Linked DNA regions of Nordella sp. HKS 07. The protein of the gene in region 1 interacts with the protein of each later gene in a pairwise test. Links are inferred from orthologs where the notes say so. Each region holds a gene or a part of one and is shown in the gene's direction. Other genes may lie near its edges.

Region 1 (9,737 bases):
GCCCGACCACGGTGCTGAAGCTCGCCATGGCGGAGGCGCAAGCGCGGGCGCGCAGGCTTCTCGCCAAGGTCGGCCTCGCCGACAAGGAAACATCCTATCCTTCCGCCCTCTCAGGCGGACAGCAGCAGCGCGTCGCCATTGCCCGCGCGCTTGCCATGGAGCCGGCGCTGATGCTGTTCGACGAACCGACTTCGGCGCTCGACCCCGAGACGATCGGCGAGGTCCTGAGCGTGATGAAGACGCTCGCCGATGAAGGCATGACCATGCTGGTCGTCACCCATGAGATGGATTTCGCCCGCCGCGTCGCCCACCGTGTCGCCGTCTTCGACAAGGGACGCGTGATCGAGGAAGGCACGCCGAATGAGATCTTCACCCAGCCGCGCGTCCCGCGCACGCGTGATTTCCTCAGCCATCTCGGCTGGCACGGCGAAAGCAGCAGATAACGGAAGAGAGCGTCATGAAAGAACACAAAATCGAGAGAGCCGAAGTCTTCGTCGTCGGTCCCGATGTGGAGCGCTATACATGGGCGGAAGGCATGACCGGCCAGTATATGGCCAATATCATCCTGCACCTAACGGCGGCGAGCGGGCTTCAGGGTTTTGCGGGCGCTGCGATGATTACGCCGCATTGCTTCGACCGCGCCGTCGGCGAGACCTTGCGCCATGTGCTGCCCGACGTCATCGGCCGCCATTTCGGCGAGCGCGAGATCTTGTGGCATCAGATGCGCAATCTCGGCACGCCGATGGTGCCGCAGGCGCATTCGCTCATCGACATCGCCCTGTGGGACATGGCGGCGCGCCACGCGCGATTGCCGCTGCATCAGTTCCTCGGCGGGGCGCGCGACAAGATCCTGTCCTATGCCTCGACGCCGCTGCTCGCCGACGACCAGGCCTATATCGACTATGTCGGGGAACGCCATGCGGAGGGCTTCAAGGCGGTGAAATTCCATTGCTGGTGCGTGCCCGAACGCGACCTGCCGATGTGCGAGGCGGTCAAGACCCATTTCGAGGGCAAGGACCTGGCCCTGATGCTCGATGTCGAGCAGCGCTATGATCTCAACGGGGCGCTGCGCGCCGCCCGCCATCTAAGTGAGCTCGATTTCCGCTGGTTCGAGGCGCCGCTCGTCGACACCGATATCGAAGGTTATCGCGAGATCAGGCGGCAGAGCACGGTGCCGGTGATCGCTGCGGGCAATACCTGGACCGATCTGCAGATGCTGACCCAGGCCGCGAAGCTCGGCGCGTGGAGTGCCTTGCGCGTCGATGCCACGATCTGCGGCGGCATCACGCCGCTGCGCAAGATCATGGGGCTCGCCGAGGCGATGGGCATGGATGTCGAGATCCAGTGCTGGGGCTATACGCTCACCCAGGCGGCCAATCTCCATGTGATGCTGGCCTACAGGAATTGTACCTATTTCGAGCAGCCAGTGCCCTATCCCGCCTTCGAATATGGCTCGCATGACGTCATCCGCACCGACAAACAAGGCTATGTCCACGCGCCGAAGGGAGAAGGCCTCGGTATCGGCATCGACTGGAAGGCGGTGGAAAAGGCCGCTATCCTGCAATTCGAGGTCCGCTGATCATGGAACGCCGTCTCGAAGGCAAGAAAGCGCTCGTCTATGGCGGGGGAACCGGCATCGGCTTCGCCATCGCGCAGGCTCTGGCACAGGAAGGCGCCAGCGTCTTCCTGTCCGGCCGCCGCAAGAACGTGCTCGACGAGGCCGTCGCGCAGCTCTCTAATTTCGGCAAAGCCGGCAGCGCTCCGGGCGATGCCAGCCGCAAGGAGGACGTGCGACGCGTCACCGCCGCGGCTTACGAATTTCTCGGCGGTCTCGACACGCTGGTGATGAGCGCCGGCGCGGCCGGCCGCACATCGATCTTCGATACGGAGCCCGAGGAATTCCAGCGCATCATGGATCATACGCTGATGCCGGCTTTCTTAAGCGTGCGCTATGCCGCTTCCCATCTCCTCGCCGCCGGCAAAGCCTCGGTCATCATCATCTCATCGACCTTCGGGCTCATCGGGCGCGCCGAGCGTGTGGCTTATTGCGGCGCCAAGGCCGGCGTGATTGGCATGGTGAAGTCGATGGCGCTCGACTTCGCGCCCCACAACGTACGGGTGAATGCGATGTGTCCCGGCTATGTCGAGACGCCGCTGTCGCTCGAAGTGGCGAAGGCCGAGGCCGATCCGGAAGCGGCAATCCAGGCCAAGCGCCTGATGCATCCCATCCCGCGCGCCGGCAAGCTCGAGGAGATGGGCGAGCTCGCAGTCTACCTGGCGTCGGATCTGTCGGCCTTCATGACGGGTCAGGCGATTGCAATCGACGGCGGCTATTCCAGCCGCTGACGCGCGAGAAAAGCGTGGGCCGCTTCGTTGCGACGCTCGACAAGGCAGCGTTACCCGATGCACAGTCCCGCAATCGGGATCCGCCGAATTGACGGAACGAACAGGGAGGTGAAGATGGGCAACTGGCTTGAGACGAGCTACATGGCGCGCAAGGGCGTCGCGCGCGGCAAAGCCGGCAAGACGCATGAACTGACCGTCGAGAAACAGGGCAAATACCACTATGTCTACGGGCCCTATGCCAAGCCGGTGCTTTCGATCGAACCCGGCGACATCGTCGTCGCCGAAACCCAGGATGCTTTCGAAGGCGCGATCAAGTCGGAAAAGGACAAGCCGAGCGAGCTTCTGCACATGCCCTTCCTCAATCCGCAATGCGGACCGATTTCGGTCAAGGGGGCGGAGAAAGGCGACGTGCTCTGCGTTCATATCCATAGCATCAAGCCGCGCGGTCCGCAGCCGGTCGGCACCACGGCGCTGATCCCGGAATTCGGTGGCCTTGTCGCCACCAACAACACCGCCCTCCTCAACCCGCCATTGCCGGAACGGGTGAAGAAGATGGAAGTGACGGAGGCGGGAATCAAATTCAACAGCAAGATCACGCTGCCCTACGAGCCCTTCATCGGCACGCTCGGCGTCAGTCCAGAGATCGAGGCCGTATCGTCGTTGCAACCCGACTACTGGGGCGGCAATATGGACCTGCCCGATGTCTGCCCCGGGGCCGTGGTCTATTTCCCGGTGCATCACAAGGACGCCTATCTCTATCTGGGCGACTGTCACGGCACCCAGGGCGATGGCGAATTGTGCGGCGTCGCGGTCGAAATCCCTTCGACCACGACCGTGCAGGTCGATCTCATCAAGAACTGGAAGATCGCCTGGCCCAGGCTCGAGAACGAGAAGTTCATCATGGCGATCGGCAGCACGCGGCCGATGGAGGATGCGGCGCGCATCGCCTATCGCGAGCTCATTCACTGGATGGTCGATGATTATGGCTTCGACCAGTATGAAGCCTATTTCCTGCTGACCCAGGCCGGCAAGGTGCGGCTCGGCAACATGGTCGATCCCAAATATACGCTCGGGGCATCCATCCTGAAGAGCTATATCGGGTAGTCCAGACTAGACGAGAGCAATCCTAACCCTCACCCTGAGGTGCGACCCCGGTCCTTGAGCCGGGGGAGCCTCGAAGGGTGTCCTTCAATGCATTCACTCTATCCTGAGGGATGCTTCGAGGGCCGCTTCGCGGCCACCTCAGCATGAGGGTGATTTGGAGTCGTCCTGGAGAATCTTGGACCGTCAACCGGCCGTGCTATCATGGCGCCATGACCAGCGATATTCGCATCCTCGTCGTCGACGATGAGCCCCAGATCCAGCGTTTCCTCAAGCTCGGTTTGACCGCCGGCGGCTTCTCGGTTTCGGCCGCCATGACCGGCGGCGAAGCGATCCGCATGATCGCCACCAACGCGCCCGACCTCGTGCTTCTCGATCTGGGGCTGCCCGACCTCGACGGCAAGGACGTGATCCGCCAGACCCGCGCCTTCTCAGCCGTTCCGATTATCGTCGTCTCGGCGCGCGACCGCGAGGGAGAGAAGATCGAGGCCTTCGATCTCGGCGCCGACGACTATGTGAACAAGCCCTTCGGCATCGGCGAGCTTTTGGCGCGCATCCGCACGGCGCTGCGTCATCACAACCGGTCCGGCAGTACTCAGCCGGTGCTGAGCCACGGGCGGATCAGCCTCGACGTGACCGCTCATCGCGCCAGCAAGGATGGTACGCCGCTCAAGCTTACGCCCAAGGAATTCGACCTCCTGGCCCTGCTGTTGCGTAATGCCGGCCGCGTCCTCACCCATCGCCAGATCCTCACCTCCGTCTGGGGGCCGGCGCATGCCGAAGACATGCAGTATCTGCGCGTGCTGATCGGGCAATTGCGCGGCAAGCTCGAGGACGATCAGGCGAATCCGCGCTATATCCAGACCGAGCCCGGCATCGGCTACCGCCTCAACACGGAAGAGCCGGCCTGAGGCCCAGAAGCATGGGCTGATCGTGCGGGCGATACGATCGCGCTGTCGCCGCCCTTGATCATCACCGGCGAGGAGATCGATGATATGTATCAAAGGCTCGGGCGCACTTTCGACGCCTTCATCCCGCAACTCAGCGCAACCCTCTGATGTGAGGAGGCCCCATGGACTGGAACTTCCCTTACGCGTCTTCACGCATGCCGGTGCTGGCGCGCAATTGCGTGGCGACGACGCAGCCGCTCGCGGCGCAAGCCGGCCTCACTATGCTTGCCAAGGGTGGCACGGCGGTCGATGCGGCGCTCGCCACCGCGATCGCGCTCACTGTCGTCGAGCCGACCATGAACGGGATCGGCGGCGATGCCTTCGCCATCGTGCATGATGGCAAGGCGCTCTATGGCCTCAATGCCTCGGGCCGCGCGCCCAAGGCCTGGCACCGCAAGCGCTTCGACGGGCACGACAAGATGCCGGTGACGGGCTGGGATTCGGTCACCGTTCCGGGCGGGGTCGCTGGATGGGCGGCACTGCATGAGCGCTTCGGCCGCCTTCCCTTCGAAGCCCTGTTCGAGCCGGCAATCCGCTATGCGAAAGAGGGCTTCCTGGTGTCGCCGGTCATCGCGCAGATCTGGCAGAATCAGGTCGAGCGCCTGCGCGATCAGCCGGGCTTCGCCGAAAGCTTCCTGCCGCATGGCCGGGCGCCCACGGCCGGTGAAGTGTTCCGCTGCCCGGGCCAGACCGATACACTCGAGCTCATCGCCCGCAGCAAGGGCGAGGAGTTCTATCGCGGCAGTCTCGCCCAGAAAATCGCGGCAGCAGCAAAGGCGCAAGGCGGGGCTCTAAGCCTCTCCGATCTCGCCGATCACGCGCCCGACTGGGTGGCGCCGATCAGCGTCGGTTTCGCCGGCTACGACATCCATGAATTGCCCCCCAACGGCCAGGGCATCTCGGCGCTGATCGCGCTCGGCATATTGGATCGTCTCGACATCGACGGTCTCGACGCCGACAGTCCCGAGTTCGTGCATCTGCAAATCGAGGCGACCAAGATCGGCATGGCGGAAGTGCGCGCCCATGTCGGCGATCCTTCAGCCATGCGGCTGACATCCGCCGATCTTCTCGATCCGGCAAGACTCGACGCCCATGCGGCACGTGTCACGCGTGACCGCGTCAGCGCGCCCGCACCTGCCCGGCAATCGACCCACGGCACAGTCTATCTCGCCGCCGCCGACCACAACGGCATGGCCGTCTCCTTTATCCAATCCAACTATCGCGGCTTCGGCTCAGGCGTCGTCGTGCCGGGCACCGGCATTGCGCTCCATAATCGCGGCTGCTGTTTCGTCCTCGACAAGGACCATCCCAATATCGTCGGACCCGGCAAACGTCCGCTCAACACCATTATTCCGGGCTTCGCCACGAAGAACGGCAAGACGGTCGCCGCTTTGGGTGTCATGGGCGGCTCAATGCAACCGCAGGGACATGTGCAAGTGGCCTGCCGCATGCTGGCCAGGAATCAGAATCCGCAAGCGGTGATCGATGCGCCACGCTGGCGCTTCGAGGACGGCCAGCTGTCGCTGGAAGCGGCCTGGCCGGAAGCGACCCGCTCCGCACTCGCGGCATTTGGCCATACGACCACCGGCGGCACATATCTCGACTTTGGCGCCGCGCAAATCATCTGTAGACTTGGCGAGGATGGCTGGATCGCCGCCTCGGAAGGACGCCGCGACGGCTGCGCTGTGGGGTTGTAAAAATGACTGCGACTACTCTGATCGAACTTCTGAAAACCGGCGCGAATGGGGATCGGGCCCTCGGCGCGCCGGGACGACCGGGCCTCACGCATGGAGCCTTGCGCAGCCTGTTACACAGGACGATCGAGCGCCTCAATGCGCTCGGCATCGGGCGCAATGACCGGGTCGCCATCGTGCTGTCGAACGGCCCCGAAATGGCGAGCGCCTTCGTGAGCGTAGGTGCGGGCGCCACCACCGCGCCGCTCAACCCCGCTTATCGCGCGGAAGAATTCGAATTCTATCTGGGCGACCTCAATGCGCGCGCTCTCCTGCTCGACGAGGCCGGCAACCCGGCAGCCGAGGAAGCGGCGGCGAAGCTCAAGCTGCCGATCCTGCGCCTTAAGGTACAGGACGGTGCGGCGGCTGGCGATTTCACCATCGAAGGCCAGGCGGTCGGCGCTCCCAAGCAGGATGGCCCGGCGCAGGCAGACGACGTGGCCCTGGTGCTCCACACTTCCGGCACGACCTCCAGGCCCAAGATCGTTCCGCTCAGCCAGAAGAATGTCGCGGCCTCGGCGCACAACATCGCCCGCACGCTGGCGCTGAAGTCCCAGGACAGCGGCCTCAACATCATGCCGCTGTTCCATATCCACGGGCTCATCGCGGCGGTGCTCTCCTCGCTGTCGGCCGGCGCCTCGATCACCTGCACGCCGGGCTTCAACGCGCTCAAATTCTTCGCCTGGCTCGATGAGGCGAAGCCCAGCTGGTACACGGCTGTACCGACCATGCATCAGGCGATCCTCGGCCGGGCGGCGCGCAACGAAGAAAGCATCAAGCGCGCGAGCTTGCGCTTCGTGCGCTCCTCTTCCTCATCGCTGCCGCCACAAGTGATGGCCGAGCTCGAAGCGACCTTCACCTGCCCGGTGATCGAAGCCTATGGCATGACCGAGGCCGCGCATCAGATGGCGTCGAACCCGCTGCCGCCTCTGGCGCGCAAGCCCGGCAGTGTCGGCATCGCCGCCGGCCCCGACGTGGCGATCATGGGCGCGGACGGCCGCCTCCTCAATGCCGACGAGACAGGCGAGATCGTCATCCGCGGCGCCAATGTCACGGCGGGCTATGAGAGCAACCCCAAAGCCAATGAGGAAGCCTTCGCGCATGGCTGGTTCCATACCGGCGATCAGGGCACGATGGATGCGGAAGGTTATGTCCGCATCACCGGCCGCCTCAAGGAGATCATCAATCGCGGCGGCGAGAAGATTTCCCCGCGCGAGGTCGATGAAGTGCTCATGGACCATCCGGCGGTGCAGCAGGTCGTCACCTTCGCCATGCCGCATGACAAGCTCGGCGAAGAAGTGGCGGCGGCGATCGTGCTGCGCGACGGCCATCAGGCGAGCGAGCGCGAGATCCGCGACTTCGCGTCCGGCCGCCTCGCCGATTTCAAGGTGCCGCGCAAGCTCGTCTTCCTCGAGGAAATCCCGAAAGGCGCCACCGGCAAATTGCAGCGCATCGGCCTCGCCGCCAAGCTGGGTCTCGGCTGATGAAGATCTGCATCTTCGGGGCGGGCGCCATCGGCGGGCTCGTCGGCGCGAAACTCGCGCTCAAAGGCGATGCGGAAGTGAGCCTCATCGCGCGCGGGCCGCATCTCGAGGCGATGCGCAAGAACGGCCTGATACTGCGGGAGGCGGAGACCGAGACGACGGTCAAGGTCGCTGCCACCAGCGACGCGAAGGAGCTGGGTCCGCAGGATTACGTCTTTCTGGCGCTGAAGGCCCATTCCATTCCCGGCATTCTCGACAGCTTGAAGCCGCTCATCGGGCCCGACACCGCTGTCGTCACCGGGCAGAATGGCGTGCCGTGGTGGTATTTCTACAAACAGAGCGGCGCTTACGAAAACCAGCGCATCGAGGCGGTCGATCCGGGCGGGTGCATCTGGGACATGATCGGGCCTGAGCGCGCCATCGGCTGTGTGGTGCATCCCGCCGCCGAGATCGAGGCGCCCGGCATCATCCGCCATGTCGAGGGCGACCGCCTGCCGCTCGGCGAGCCGTCGGGCGAGAAGACGGAACGCGTGTCGCGGCTGGCCGAGATCCTGGTCGCGTGCGGGATTCGCGCGCCGGTCAGGCCGCAGATCCGCAGCGAGATCTGGGTCAAGCTGTGGGGCAATCTCTCCTTCAATCCGATCTCGGCCTTGACCGGGGCGACGCTCGAGCAGATCTGCGCCGATGAGGCGGTGCGCGCCGTCGCGCGCGCCATGATGGTCGAGGCACAGGCCATCGCCGAGGCGCTCGGCATCAAATTCGCCATCGATGTCGACAAGCGCATCGCCGGTGCTGCGGCAGTCGGCGCGCACAAGACCTCGATGCTGCAGGACCTCGAACTCGGCCGGCCGCTCGAGATCGACGCGCTCGTCACCGCGGTGCAGGAACTGGGCCGCCTCACGCAGAAGCCGACGCCGACGATCGACACGGTCCTGGCGCTCATCCGCCAACGCGCCGCGATAGCAGCTCAATCGAGTCGATAAACCCGCTTCGCCGTGCCGGACAGGATTTTCTCCTGATCGGCCGGCGCATGATTCGCTAGCGCGGCGCGGTGAGCGGCGATCAGCTCGCCATAGCCTGCCCAGAGCTTCTCGATCGGGAAGTTGGAGCCGAACAAGCAACGCCCCGGCCCGAAAAGTGCCACCGTCTCGCGCGCGATGCCGGCAATGATTTTGCGGTCGACCTTGTGAATGAAGGTGCCGAGGCCGGACAATTTCGAGACGACGTTCGGCTGCACCGCCAGTTTCGCCATGCCGTTCCGCCAGGCGTCCCAGCCTTGCGGCGAAATATCCTCCAGCATGCCGGCATGCTGGAGAATGAAGGTGATGTCAGGAAAATCGGCGGCAAGCTCGGCCGCATCCTGCATCTGGCTGGTGAAAACCTGCAGATCGAAGCTCAGGCCATATTCGGCGACATATGACATGTTGCGCCGGAAGACCGGCTCGCGCATCAGATCGGGGCGCGCGGCGAAACGGTATTGCGGATTGTCGTGCCAGTGCAGCTGCATTCTTATGCCGCGCAGCAAGGGATAGGCATCGAGTCGGTCGAGCTGCCGGCGGACATCCGCCGCCATCAGATCGGCATAGCCGACAATGGCGTGCGGCCAGCCGGTTTCCTCTGCCGTCCGCTGCACCCAGCGCACTTCCTCCTCGAAATCATCCCTGGCCCAGTTGGCCTGGACATAGACCGAGCGGGTCACGCCCGATGCCGCGATATCGGCGAGATATTCGCCAATGGGATAGTCACGGCGGATGGGTTCGTAAGGGCCGAATATGCGCGGCAGCATGGGGCCTGAGAGCCAGGGCAGATCGGACTGACGCCAAATGTGATGATGCGCATCGACGATGCCGGTCATGGCCGCGCCCCTATCTTCAGGGTGTGCTCGACGAGGCTGGCGATCGAGCCGCCACTCCCGAGACGGTCGATGTAATCGAGTATGGCTTTCAGGGCCGCGGTCTCGGGGCGGAAGCGCGGATCGGCGGCCAGGGGCGTCAGCCAGGCGAGGTGCCAGGCGCGCCTGGCGATACGCGCCACGGCTTCCCGCATCGGCGCCGGATCGCCGCGCTCGAGGCCATCCGACAGAACCAGCATCACCGCGCCGCGCAACAATGCGGTATAACGCG
Region 2 (10,167 bases), 4.5 Mb from region 1 along the record:
TCGCGGCGCTCGGCGTGCCGCAGACGCTGCAAGGCTCGGTCGAGGCGACCACGCTCGAAGGGGCCAAGCAGGTGATCGCGCTGGGCCCGGTCGCGAGCCAGGAGGCCATCAAGCAGCTCGGCACCAATGGCGGCGGCTTCTTCAACGCCAATTCCGCGCATCCTTTCGAGAACCCAAATCAGTGGGCCAATTACCTCTCGATCTTCGCCATGCTGGTCGTCTCGGCCGCCATGCCGATCATGTTCGGCCGCATGGTGGGCGACATGCGCCAGGGCAGGGCGCTTCTCATCGTGATGATGGTGATGCTCGCAGCCGGCGCCGCCGCCATCTATTGGTCGGAGGCGAGCGGTAATCCACTTCTGAGCCAGCTCGGCATCGACAGCCCCGCCAATTATGAAGGCAAGGAAGTGCGCTTCGGGCTCGCCATGTCGGTGCTCTTCGCCGCCGTCACGACCGGCCTCTCCTGCGGCGCGGTCAATGCCATGCACGCCTCGCTCACGCCGCTCGGCGGCCTTGTCCCGATGTTTCTGATGCAGCTCGGCGAGATCCTGCCGGGCGGCGTCGGCTCCGGCCTCTATGGCATGATCGTGATGGCGCTGCTCGGCGTCTTCATCGCCGGTCTGATGGTCGGCCGCACGCCGGACTATCTCGGCAAAAAGATCGAGGCCAAGGAGATGAAGCTGGCGGTACTCGCCATCCTCGTCCTGCCGCTCGTCATCCTGGGCTTCACCGCCATTTCGGCGATGCTGCCGGTGGCGCTGTCGAGCCTCGCCAATAGCGGCCCGCACGGTCTCTCCGAGATCCTCTACGCCTTCTCCTCGGCCACCGGCAACAACGGCTCGGCCTTCGCCGGTCTCAACGCCAACACGCCGTGGTTCAACACGACGCTCGGCATCGCCATGGCCATGGGCCGCTTCGCCTATGTCATTCCGGTGATGGCGATCGCGGGCGCGCTCGCCGCCAAGAAAAAGATCCCGCAGACGCAGGGCAGTTTCCCCACCCATGGGCCGCTCTTCGTGGGGCTGCTGATCGGCGTGATCCTGATCCTCGGCGGCCTGCAATATTTCCCGGCCCTCGCCTTGGGCCCCATCGTCGAGCATTTCGCCATGCTTGCCGGCAAGACCTTCTAGTTGTTGCGCTAATCGGAGTCACTTCGATGTCCACCAAACACGTCAATCCCTCGCTCTTCGACAGCAAGATCACGCGCGAGGCGATGAAGCAGGCCTTCGTCAAGTTCAGGCCGAAAACCCTGTCGCGCAATCCGGTGATCTTCGTCACCGCCGTCGTCGCCCTGCTGGTGACGGCGATGTGGCTGCGCGATCTGTTCGCTGGCACCGGGACCGCGATGTTCTCCGGCCAGATCGCCGCCTGGCTGTGGTTCACCGTGCTGTTCGCCAATTTCGCCGAAGCGGTGGCGGAAGGCAGAGGCAAGGCGCAGGCCGATGCGCTGCGGCGCACCCGCAGCGACACGGTCGCGCGCCGGCTCCTCCAGCCGGACGCGCGCAAAGACCTCTACGAGAAGATCTCGGCCCTCGAGCTCAGCGAAGGCGATATCGTGATCGTCGAGGCGGGCGAGGTCATCCCGGCCGATGGCGAGATCATCGAGGGCATCGCGTCCGTCAATGAATCGGCGATTACCGGCGAATCCGCTCCCGTGATCCGCGAATCGGGTGGCGACCGCTCTGCCGTCACCGGCGGCACGACGGTGCTCTCCGACTGGATCAAGGTGAAAGTGACCGCGGCCCCCGGCCACAGCTTCCTCGACCGCATGATCGCGCTGGTCGAAGGCGCCGAACGCCAGAAGACGCCGAATGAGCTGGCGCTGTCGATCCTGCTCTCCGGCATGACGCTCATCTTCCTGTTCGTCGTCGTGTCGCTGTGGGGCATTGCCGGCTATTCGGCGACCATTCTCTCGGTCACCGTGCTGGCCGCGCTGCTCGTCACCCTCATCCCGACGACGATCGGCGGGCTGCTCTCGGCCATCGGCATCGCCGGCATGGACCGGCTCATCCGCTTCAATGTGATCGCGACCTCGGGCCGCGCGGTGGAAGCGGCGGGCGATGTCGACACGCTGCTCCTCGACAAGACCGGCACGATCACCTTCGGCAACCGCCTGGCGACGGCGTTCCTGCCGGTACCGGGCACTTCAGAGCAGGCGCTCGCCGAGACCGCGCTCCTCGCCTCGCTGTCGGACGAGACGCCGGAGGGCCGCTCCATCCTCGCGCTGGCCAAGGGCAATCACCATGTCGCCGAGCCCGATCTCAAGGGCAAAAAGGCGGTGACGGTGCCGTTCTCGGCGCTGACTCGGCTGTCGGGCGTCGATCTCGGCGACCGTGTCATCCGCAAGGGCGCCGTCGATGCCATCCTCAAGCATGTCAACGTGGCGGCGAGCGCTGCGCCGGCCGCCTTCCGTGAAGCGGTAGACCGCATCTCACGTACCGGCGGCACGCCACTGGCGGTGGCCGAGAACGGACGCCTCCTCGGCGTCATTCAGCTCAAGGACGTGGTCAAGTCCGACATCAAGGAGCGCTTCAACGCGCTGCGCAATATGGGCATCAAGACGGTGATGGTGACCGGCGACAATCCGGTGACCGCCGCGGCCATCGCGTCCGAAGCGGGAGTCGACGATTTCATTGCGGAAGCCACGCCAGAGGACAAGCTCGCTTATATCCGCGCCGAGCAGGCCAAGGGCCGGCTCATCGCCATGTGCGGCGATGGCACCAATGACGCGCCCGCTCTGGCGCAGGCCGATGTCGGTGTGGCCATGCAGTCGGGCACCCAGGCCGCGCGCGAGGCCGGCAATATGGTCGATCTCGACTCCAATCCCACCAAGCTCATCGAGATCGTGGAAATCGGCAAGCAGCTCCTGATGACACGGGGCTCACTCACCACCTTCTCGATCGCCAATGACGTGGCGAAGTATTTCGCCATCATCCCGGCGCTGTTCGTGGCGACCTATCCGGAGCTCGGCGCGCTCAATATCATGGGGCTTTCCTCGCCCGAAAGCGCCATCCTGTCGGCGGTCATCTTCAACGCGCTGATCATTATCGCGCTGATCCCGCTGGCGCTGAAAGGCATCGCCTATCGCGCCGTCGGCGCGGGCGAGCTCCTGCGCCGCAACCTGCTCATCTACGGCTTCGGCGGACTGGTGGTGCCCTTCATCGGCATCAAGGCCATCGACATCATTGTTTCGGCGCTTCAACTCGCCTGAAGGAGGTTTCCATGTTCTCACAATTGCGCCCGGCGCTGTTCCTCTTCGCTCTTCTCATGCTCATCACCGGCATCGCCTATCCCCTGGCGATGACGGGGGTGGCGCAAGCGCTATTCCCGGGCAAGGCCAATGGCAGCCTGGTCGTCCTCGACGGCAAGGTGAGGGGCTCGGCTCTCTTAGGCCAGACCTTCGCCGACAATCGCTATTTCTGGCCGCGCATCTCGGCCGCCGGTTCCGGCTATGACGCTTCGGCATCCTCGGGCGCCAATCTGGGGCCGACATCGAAGAAGCTCATCGAGCGGATCGCGGCGGATGCCGAGCGCATCAAGGCCGCTGATGGCGTCCAGAGCCTGCCGCCAGATGCCGCCACAGCTTCGGCGAGCGGGCTCGACCCCCAAATCTCGCCCGCCTATGCGCTGCAGCAAGTGGGGCGAGTCGCCAAAGCGCGCAACCTTGCCGAGGAGCGCGTGAGAGGGCTGGTCGAGAGCCACATCTACAGGCCGGTGCTTGGCATATTCGGCGAGCCGCGCGTCAGCGTGCTTTCCCTCAACATCGCTCTTGACGCGCTGGGGGCCGGATAGAACATAGAGAGGCGCATGGTCCAAAGTCCTCACCTTCGTCCGTCACCGGACGCCCTCCTGAAGCTTGCCGGGCGTGAAGCGCGCGGCAAGCTCAAGGTGTTTCTGGGGGCATCCCCTGGCGTAGGCAAGACCTATGCGATGCTGTCGGGTGCCCGGCGGCTCAAGGCGGAAGGCCGCGACGTTATGGTCGGCCTCGTCGAAACGCATGGGCGTAGCGACACGGCGGCCTTGCTTGAGGGCCTCGAAGTGCTGCCGCGCCGGCCGGTCGCCTATAAGGGCCGGACGCTGATGGAATTCGACGTCGATGCGGCGCTGGCGCGCAGGCCCGACCTCATCATCGTCGACGAGCTCGCGCATACGAACGCGCCGGATAGCCGGCATCCGAAGCGTTTTCAGGATGTCGAGGAACTGCTCACTGCCGGCATCGACGTCTGGACGGCGCTCAACATCCAGCATGTCGAAAGCCTGTCCGACGTCGTCGCCGGCATCACTGGCATCACCATCCGCGAAGTGGTGCCCGACACGGTGATCGAGAGGGCGGATGACGTCGTGGTGGTCGACGTCACGCCGGACGAGCTTCTGGAAAGACTGAGGGACGGCAAGGTCTATCTGCCGGACAATGCCAGGCGCGCCGCCGACAATTTCTTCAAGCCGGGCAATCTCACCGCCTTGCGCGAACTGGCGCTCAGGCGCACCGCCGACCGCGTCGATGACGAGATGGTCGACTTTCTGCGCCAGAACGCCATCGAAGGGCCGTGGCCGACGGCAGAGCGCATCCTGGTCTGCGTCGGGCCGGATGCGCAGTCGCAGGCGGTGGTGCGCGTGGCGGGGAGGCTCGCCAAGGGACTCAATGCCGGCTGGGTGGCGGCGCATCTCGATCGAATCGGGCGCGATGGGCGCGATCCGGAGGCGCTGAAGCGGGTCGAGGAGGCGCTGAAACTCGCGCAACGCCTCGGCGCCGACATCTCCAGGCTTTCGGCACGCGATCTGCCCACTGAAGTCCTGCGCTATGCGAGACGCGAGAACATCACCCAGATCGTGCTCGGGCGCTCGCGCGCCTCCTGGTTCAAGCGCTTCATCGGCCGTTCGCTGTCGGACGAGATCACGCGCCAGGCGGAAGGCATAGCCGTCCATATCGTGACGCCGCCCAAGGGCAAGGCGCCATCTTTCCAATGGCCGCGTCCGGTGATGGCGGCAAGCGCCTATATCGGCGCCTTCGTCGCGGTGGCGATCGCCACGGGCCTCGGCCTTTTTGCGATCCAATGGTTGCAGGCGCCGGCCATCTCGATGTTCTTCCTCGCCGCGGTGCTGCTGTGCGCCAACCGTTTCGGCACTAGCAGCGCCATCGTGGCGGCACTGCTTTCGTTTCTCGCCTATAATTTCTTCTTCATCGCGCCGCTCCACACGCTGACCGTGGCAAGCCCGCATGAGCTTCTGGCGCTCACCGTGTTCCTGCTGGTCGCGGTCATTACCGGCAGCCTGTCGGGACGCGTGCGCGAACAATCGGTTGCGGCCGGCCGGCGCATATTCCAGACGCAGATGCTGTTCGACTTCTCGCGCAAGCTCTCGGGCACGGCAGCGCTCGACGATGTGCTCTGGGCGGTCGCCTCGCAGACGGCGTCGGCCATCAAGGGCGAGAGCATCGTGCTTCTGGGGGAGAATGGCGAGCTCGAGATCAAGGCGGCCTTTCCGCCGGAAGACATCATGGGCCCCGGCGAATGGACGGCGGCGCGCTGGGCGCTCAACCATCGCGAGGCGGCGGGGCTCGGCACCACGACCTTGCCCAACGCGCATTTCACCTTCCGTCCGCTCGCGACGCCGCGCGGCATCGTCGGTGTAATCGGCCTCAGGCCCGGCGCGCGCGATGTCTCGGGTGAGGATCAACGCGTGATCGAGGCGCTGATCGACCAGACAACGGTGGCGATCGAGCGCACATTACTGGCGGTGGACGCGGCCAAGGCCGAGGCCATGGCCGAAAGCGAACGTCTGCGTTCGGCGCTGCTCTCCTCCATCTCGCACGACCTGCGCACGCCGCTCGCCACGATCCTGGGCGCGGTGACGAGCCTCAGAAGCCTCGGCGGCCAGATGCCGAAGGAGAGCCAGAGCGAGCTTCTCTCGGCGATCGAGGAGGAGACGCGGCGCATGTCGCAATTCGTCACCAATCTCCTCGACATGACGCGCCTCGAGGCCCCCAATCTCGAGATCGGGCGCGACTGGGTCGATCTCGCCGACGTCATCCGGGCGGCGGTCACGCGTGCCCGCTCGACCTGGCCCGAGCGGCGGATCGAGCTCGCGATCGCGGCCGGGCTGCCGCTCGTCCATGGCGACAGCGGCCTGCTGGAGCAGGTGGTGTTCAATCTGCTCGACAATGCGCATAAATATTCACCCGCGGGCAGTCCCACCAAGGTCGGTGCCGCGGCGCGCCTCGGTGAGATCCTGATCGAGGTGAGCGATGAAGGGCAGGGCATTCCGCCTGACGATCTCGAGCGTGTCTTCGACAAGTTCTACCGCGCCAAACAGGGCGACGGGCGCAGTGCCGGCGTGGGCCTCGGCCTCGCCATCTGCCGCGGCATCGTGTCGGCGCTGGGCGGCAGCATCACGGCAGCAAGCCCGATTGCCGACGGCCGCGGCACGCGCATCACGATCCGACTGCCGGTGCCGCGCCAGACGGTCTAATCGTCCCCGACGCTGACGATCACCCGATCAGAAGTTTCCGATGTCCCGTCATCGACGACGAGACGCAGGACGTGCCGTCCCCGTGACAGCCCGTCAATCTCGGCCTGCAACCCGTCGGCCAGGAACCCGTCGCGGTTCGACGTCCAGTAGGCGTGGGGATCGTCACTGCGGCCATCGAGCCACATTTCGGTCCTGCCGATCAGCCGGACCGGCTGACGCGTCGATAGAACCGCATCGGCAGCGGGCGCCAGGATCTCCACGACGCGGACGGCCTCGCTGCCGAGCCGCGGCACCGACGTCTCAATGAAGGTGGTGCGGATGCCCGTGGATGTCGCCAGCTGGAACCTGAGGTCGCCTGCCCCACGCAGCAGGTCGAGCGGGATTTCAACCTCGTCGCCTTCGATGTCGATGGCGTAGGGTATCCAGGTCGCGCCGCCATCAGGTGAGTAGCGCAGCATCTGATGGGTCTCGGACCGCCGCCGTGCTCGTTTCCAGCTGATGCGAAGGCCGGATTCGACATCCCGCCGGACGACGGGCGTGGCGGAGAGATCTCGCGCGATGGGCTCAGACGGAACCTCGGCTACATCCCAGCTCGCGATGACCTCGCCGTTCCGCGTGAGGACGATGCGGGTCACGTCATCGGTCCAGGGCAGTGTCTCGAGGAAATCGGCGTAGGGGTCGAGTATGGACGCGTCAGAGGCGGGGTGACAACGCCGGGCGACAAGCAGGTCGCCGTCGGCGCGATACAGCTGCAATGAAAGCGGGGTCTCGTATTTGTCAACGCGACGCGGCGCCTCGCCCGGGAGGTGAAACGCCCACAGCAGCGTGGCCGTCCCCTCGCGTTCGACCGTGAAGCGGACGAGTAGCTTCTGTGCTTCGCCGGCGCGGACCAGGAGACGGTCGTACGGATTGAGCATGGGTGAGGAGAATGCCCGGGCGTAGTTGTAGGGCGAGATCCATCGCGGTCTGCAATAACTCATCAGGTCGGAGGTGTCAGGCCCGAAGATCTCCATCGGAGATGTTCCGAGATCGACGCCGAACTCGCCGATGCCGGACGGGCGCGTGGTGTTCGGATAGTCTGGATAATTCGTGTCCACATTCTCCGGCGTCGTGCAGGCGGCATCGAGCACATGGTCGTCTCCGGGAATGATCAGGTGAGCAAGCTCATGGGCGAATGTGTCCTCGCGGTCCGCCAGGCACCAGAAGCTGTTGCTCAGTGCAGCGCCCGCTGCCGTCACTCCTGATGCCTGGGTGTGCGCAGGCACCATTGCGACAAAGATCTCGTGGTCCAGAGGCGTGGGCGTCGTCCCATCGCGCAACCCCTGGACCTCGATACGCATCTGATCATATTTGTTGTTGGTGTCCAAAGCGCCCCCGAAGGTCCTGACACCCCGATCCCTGATGGTGAGACCCTCGATGGGCAGGATGCGTGGCGCGAGCTCCATGGTGGTGCGGCAGGCGGCGTCCGTTGGCTCAGCTATGGTTGGCGAGAATCCCGTCAGGCTGTAGCGGTAGCAATGGATAACCGGCCGCTCCCGTGTGTTGAAGAGGAGTTCACAGCCGCCCTTGCCGGTGTAGCTCGGGTCACCGCGATGCCCCTCGACCCAGACCTCGGCGTCCAGCTGCAGCCGTTCGTTGCAATGGCTCGCGTCGAGGACGAAATTGAGTGTATTGGCGAGGCGGCGCCGATCCGACGTCGCCGTCGCCGGGAGCACGATCAAGGAGCGCTCGTTGCGGGGCGTCAGCTCGCGACGGAGAATGTCATATTTCAACGTGTTGTTGTTCCATGCCATCACGAGGATGCGGCCTGTGAACCGCAGGTCCTGATGGTAGCCGTTCTGGACGTATACCCGGCACAGGGTCGCCTTGTTGGCGACGAGGGGCACGCTGTTCGGAGTGCCGCCAGAACCGAGCTGCCTGTAAAACTGGATCGCCTGCGTCACCTCCATTCCCTCGATCTTGATCGTGACAGAGTGCGGAACCTCCTCAGGCAAGTAGCATCCAGCCTCGGTCAACTGGTACTCGACATCCTGGATCTGGTATTCGAGCCTTTCGAGCGTCTCCATGATGCGATCGCGCTCATCGGGATCTCTTGTCTCACGCAGGCGACGAAGCCAGCGGGCATGATCTTCGGCATACCGTTTCCTCTGGGCCTCAAGGTTGCGGCAGATCGGGCGGCTGGTGTCGATAGGCTGGTCGGACAGGGGCGGCATTCACTCCTCCTGATCTTGTCAGACTAAACTGGCTGCTGCCTGGAATCCGGCTCGGGCGGTCTCCTTTTCGCTGCTCCGCAGGGTATTCTTCCTTACAAAGCAGTTTGTCACGCGCATCCGAAACCGGATGGAATGGGAAAGGACGATCGAACCGATCGCCCTCAAAAAGACCTATGTCAGTCAATCACGAGTGGGGAGTATGCAAAGGCGTCCGATCAAGGCCGGACGACATTAAGTTACTCGCCTCCAACGCGATTGTCCATATCCGGATTCAACTGAAAGTAAGTACGCTATCCCACAGGGGTCTGTCGTCGCCGTGGTTGAGGGCTGTGTTCCGACGACACCCTCATCCGGCCTTCGGCCACCTTCTCCCACAAGCAAGCGGGAGAAGGGAATGGTCGGAGAGATCAAATTCACCTGGCTAAAACGTCGCCGTCAGTCCCATCCTGACGGTTCGGCCGGGCGAGGGGACGAGGCCTGTCGACAGAGGATCGAGGTAATATTCATCACCTACATTCTCGACGGCGATATCGACGGTGAAGGTCTCATCGACCTTGTAACTGCCGAAGAGATCGTAGACGGTCTTCGCGTCATAGTAGATCGGCGAATTGACGGCGCCGGCGACGGTTTTGTAACCGCCATAGCGCTGGCCGAAGAAATAGGCGCGGCCGCCAAAGGTCAGCGCCTCCTCGAAGAGACGCACGCCGGCAGTGACGCTGCCTGAATATTTTGGCGGAATCGCCATCAGGCCGTAGTCAGTGCCGGCGACACCGAAGTCGCAACGCGGCCGGTTGGCCGGGACCTCGTCGCAATAGCTGATATGATCGTATTTGGTGAAAGTACCTTCGAGGAAGGCGTAGCCCGCATCGTAGGCGGCAGAGAATTCGTAGCCTCTGAACTCCGCCTTGTCGATATTGTCCCAGCTATAGAGACCGTCCGAGGGGCGGCGCTTGCGAATGATGTAGTCGTCATAGGTATTGTCGAAGCGCACCGCCTTGAAGCGGAACTTGTCGCCGTCGAAGAAGATGTCGTCGCGCAATGCATTAAGGCCGAACTCGAAATTGCGCGATAATTCTGGATCGAGTTCGGGATTTGGCACGAGATAGTCCGTCTGGCGCGATGCCGTCTCACGCAGGCTCGGCGGACGCCAGCCCTCGAAATAGGCGCCGAAAAGCTGAAAACCTTCGAAGGGCTCGACCGTGAGGCTCCCCGACGGATTGATGCGGCTGCCGTTCTTGTCCAGAGTATCGGCAAGGTCCTCCTTGCCCTCGGATTCGTAATAATCATAGCGCAGGCCGCCCGCCACAGTGAGCCAGTCGGTGACATCGAGCTTCGACTGATTGAAGGCGCTCAGCAGCAGGCGGTCGCCACTCGGATTGACACCGAAAAAGCCGGATGTAGCGGGATCGTCCTCGCGCGCCTGCTCGAGAACGAACTCCGTGCCGATGCTCATGCTCAGAAGGCCAAGCGGCGTATCGAAGCTCGA

The links.
Region 2: the proteins of G5V57_RS12465 (region 1) and G5V57_RS33705 interact in binary tests that used the Escherichia coli proteins (3 or more experiments, as listed by UniProt). The link is inferred for Nordella sp. HKS 07 from one-to-one orthologs.

What each region holds. Positions count from the first base shown.
Region 1 is NZ_CP049258.1:2,642,921-2,652,657, reverse strand. The notes cover bases 2,714-5,508. They hold G5V57_RS12465 (response regulator), read left to right. Parts: upstream 2,714-3,659; coding sequence 3,660-4,358; downstream 4,359-5,508. Other genes in these bases: G5V57_RS12460 (gamma-glutamyltransferase family protein), read left to right, coding at 4,520-5,508; G5V57_RS12470 (acetamidase/formamidase family protein), read left to right, coding at 2,714-3,450. Outside these bases: G5V57_RS12485 (amino acid ABC transporter ATP-binding protein), read left to right, coding at 1-443; G5V57_RS12480 (mandelate racemase/muconate lactonizing enzyme family protein), read left to right, coding at 458-1,579; G5V57_RS12475 (SDR family NAD(P)-dependent oxidoreductase), read left to right, coding at 1,582-2,346; more of G5V57_RS12470, read left to right, coding at 2,461-2,713; more of G5V57_RS12460, read left to right, coding at 5,509-6,094; G5V57_RS12455 (acyl--CoA ligase), read left to right, coding at 6,097-7,614; G5V57_RS12450 (2-dehydropantoate 2-reductase), read left to right, coding at 7,614-8,597; G5V57_RS12445 (amidohydrolase), read right to left, coding at 8,582-9,469; G5V57_RS12440 (VWA domain-containing protein), read right to left, coding at 9,466-9,737. UniProt on the Escherichia coli protein: Member of the two-component regulatory system KdpD/KdpE involved in the regulation of the kdp operon.
Region 2 is NZ_CP049258.1:7,140,343-7,150,509, reverse strand. The notes cover bases 3,444-6,668. They hold G5V57_RS33705 (sensor histidine kinase KdpD), read left to right. Parts: upstream 3,444-3,807; coding sequence 3,808-6,468; downstream 6,469-6,668. Other genes in these bases: G5V57_RS33700 (hypothetical protein), read right to left, coding at 6,465-6,668; kdpC (potassium-transporting ATPase subunit KdpC), read left to right, coding at 3,444-3,792. Also shown: potassium-transporting ATPase subunit KdpA, read left to right, coding at 1-1,130; potassium-transporting ATPase subunit KdpB, read left to right, coding at 1,157-3,211; more of kdpC, read left to right, coding at 3,223-3,443; more of G5V57_RS33700, read right to left, coding at 6,669-8,681; G5V57_RS33695 (TonB-dependent receptor), read right to left, coding at 9,103-10,167. UniProt on the Escherichia coli protein: Member of the two-component regulatory system KdpD/KdpE involved in the regulation of the kdp operon. KdpD may function as a membrane-associated protein kinase that phosphorylates KdpE in response to environmental signals.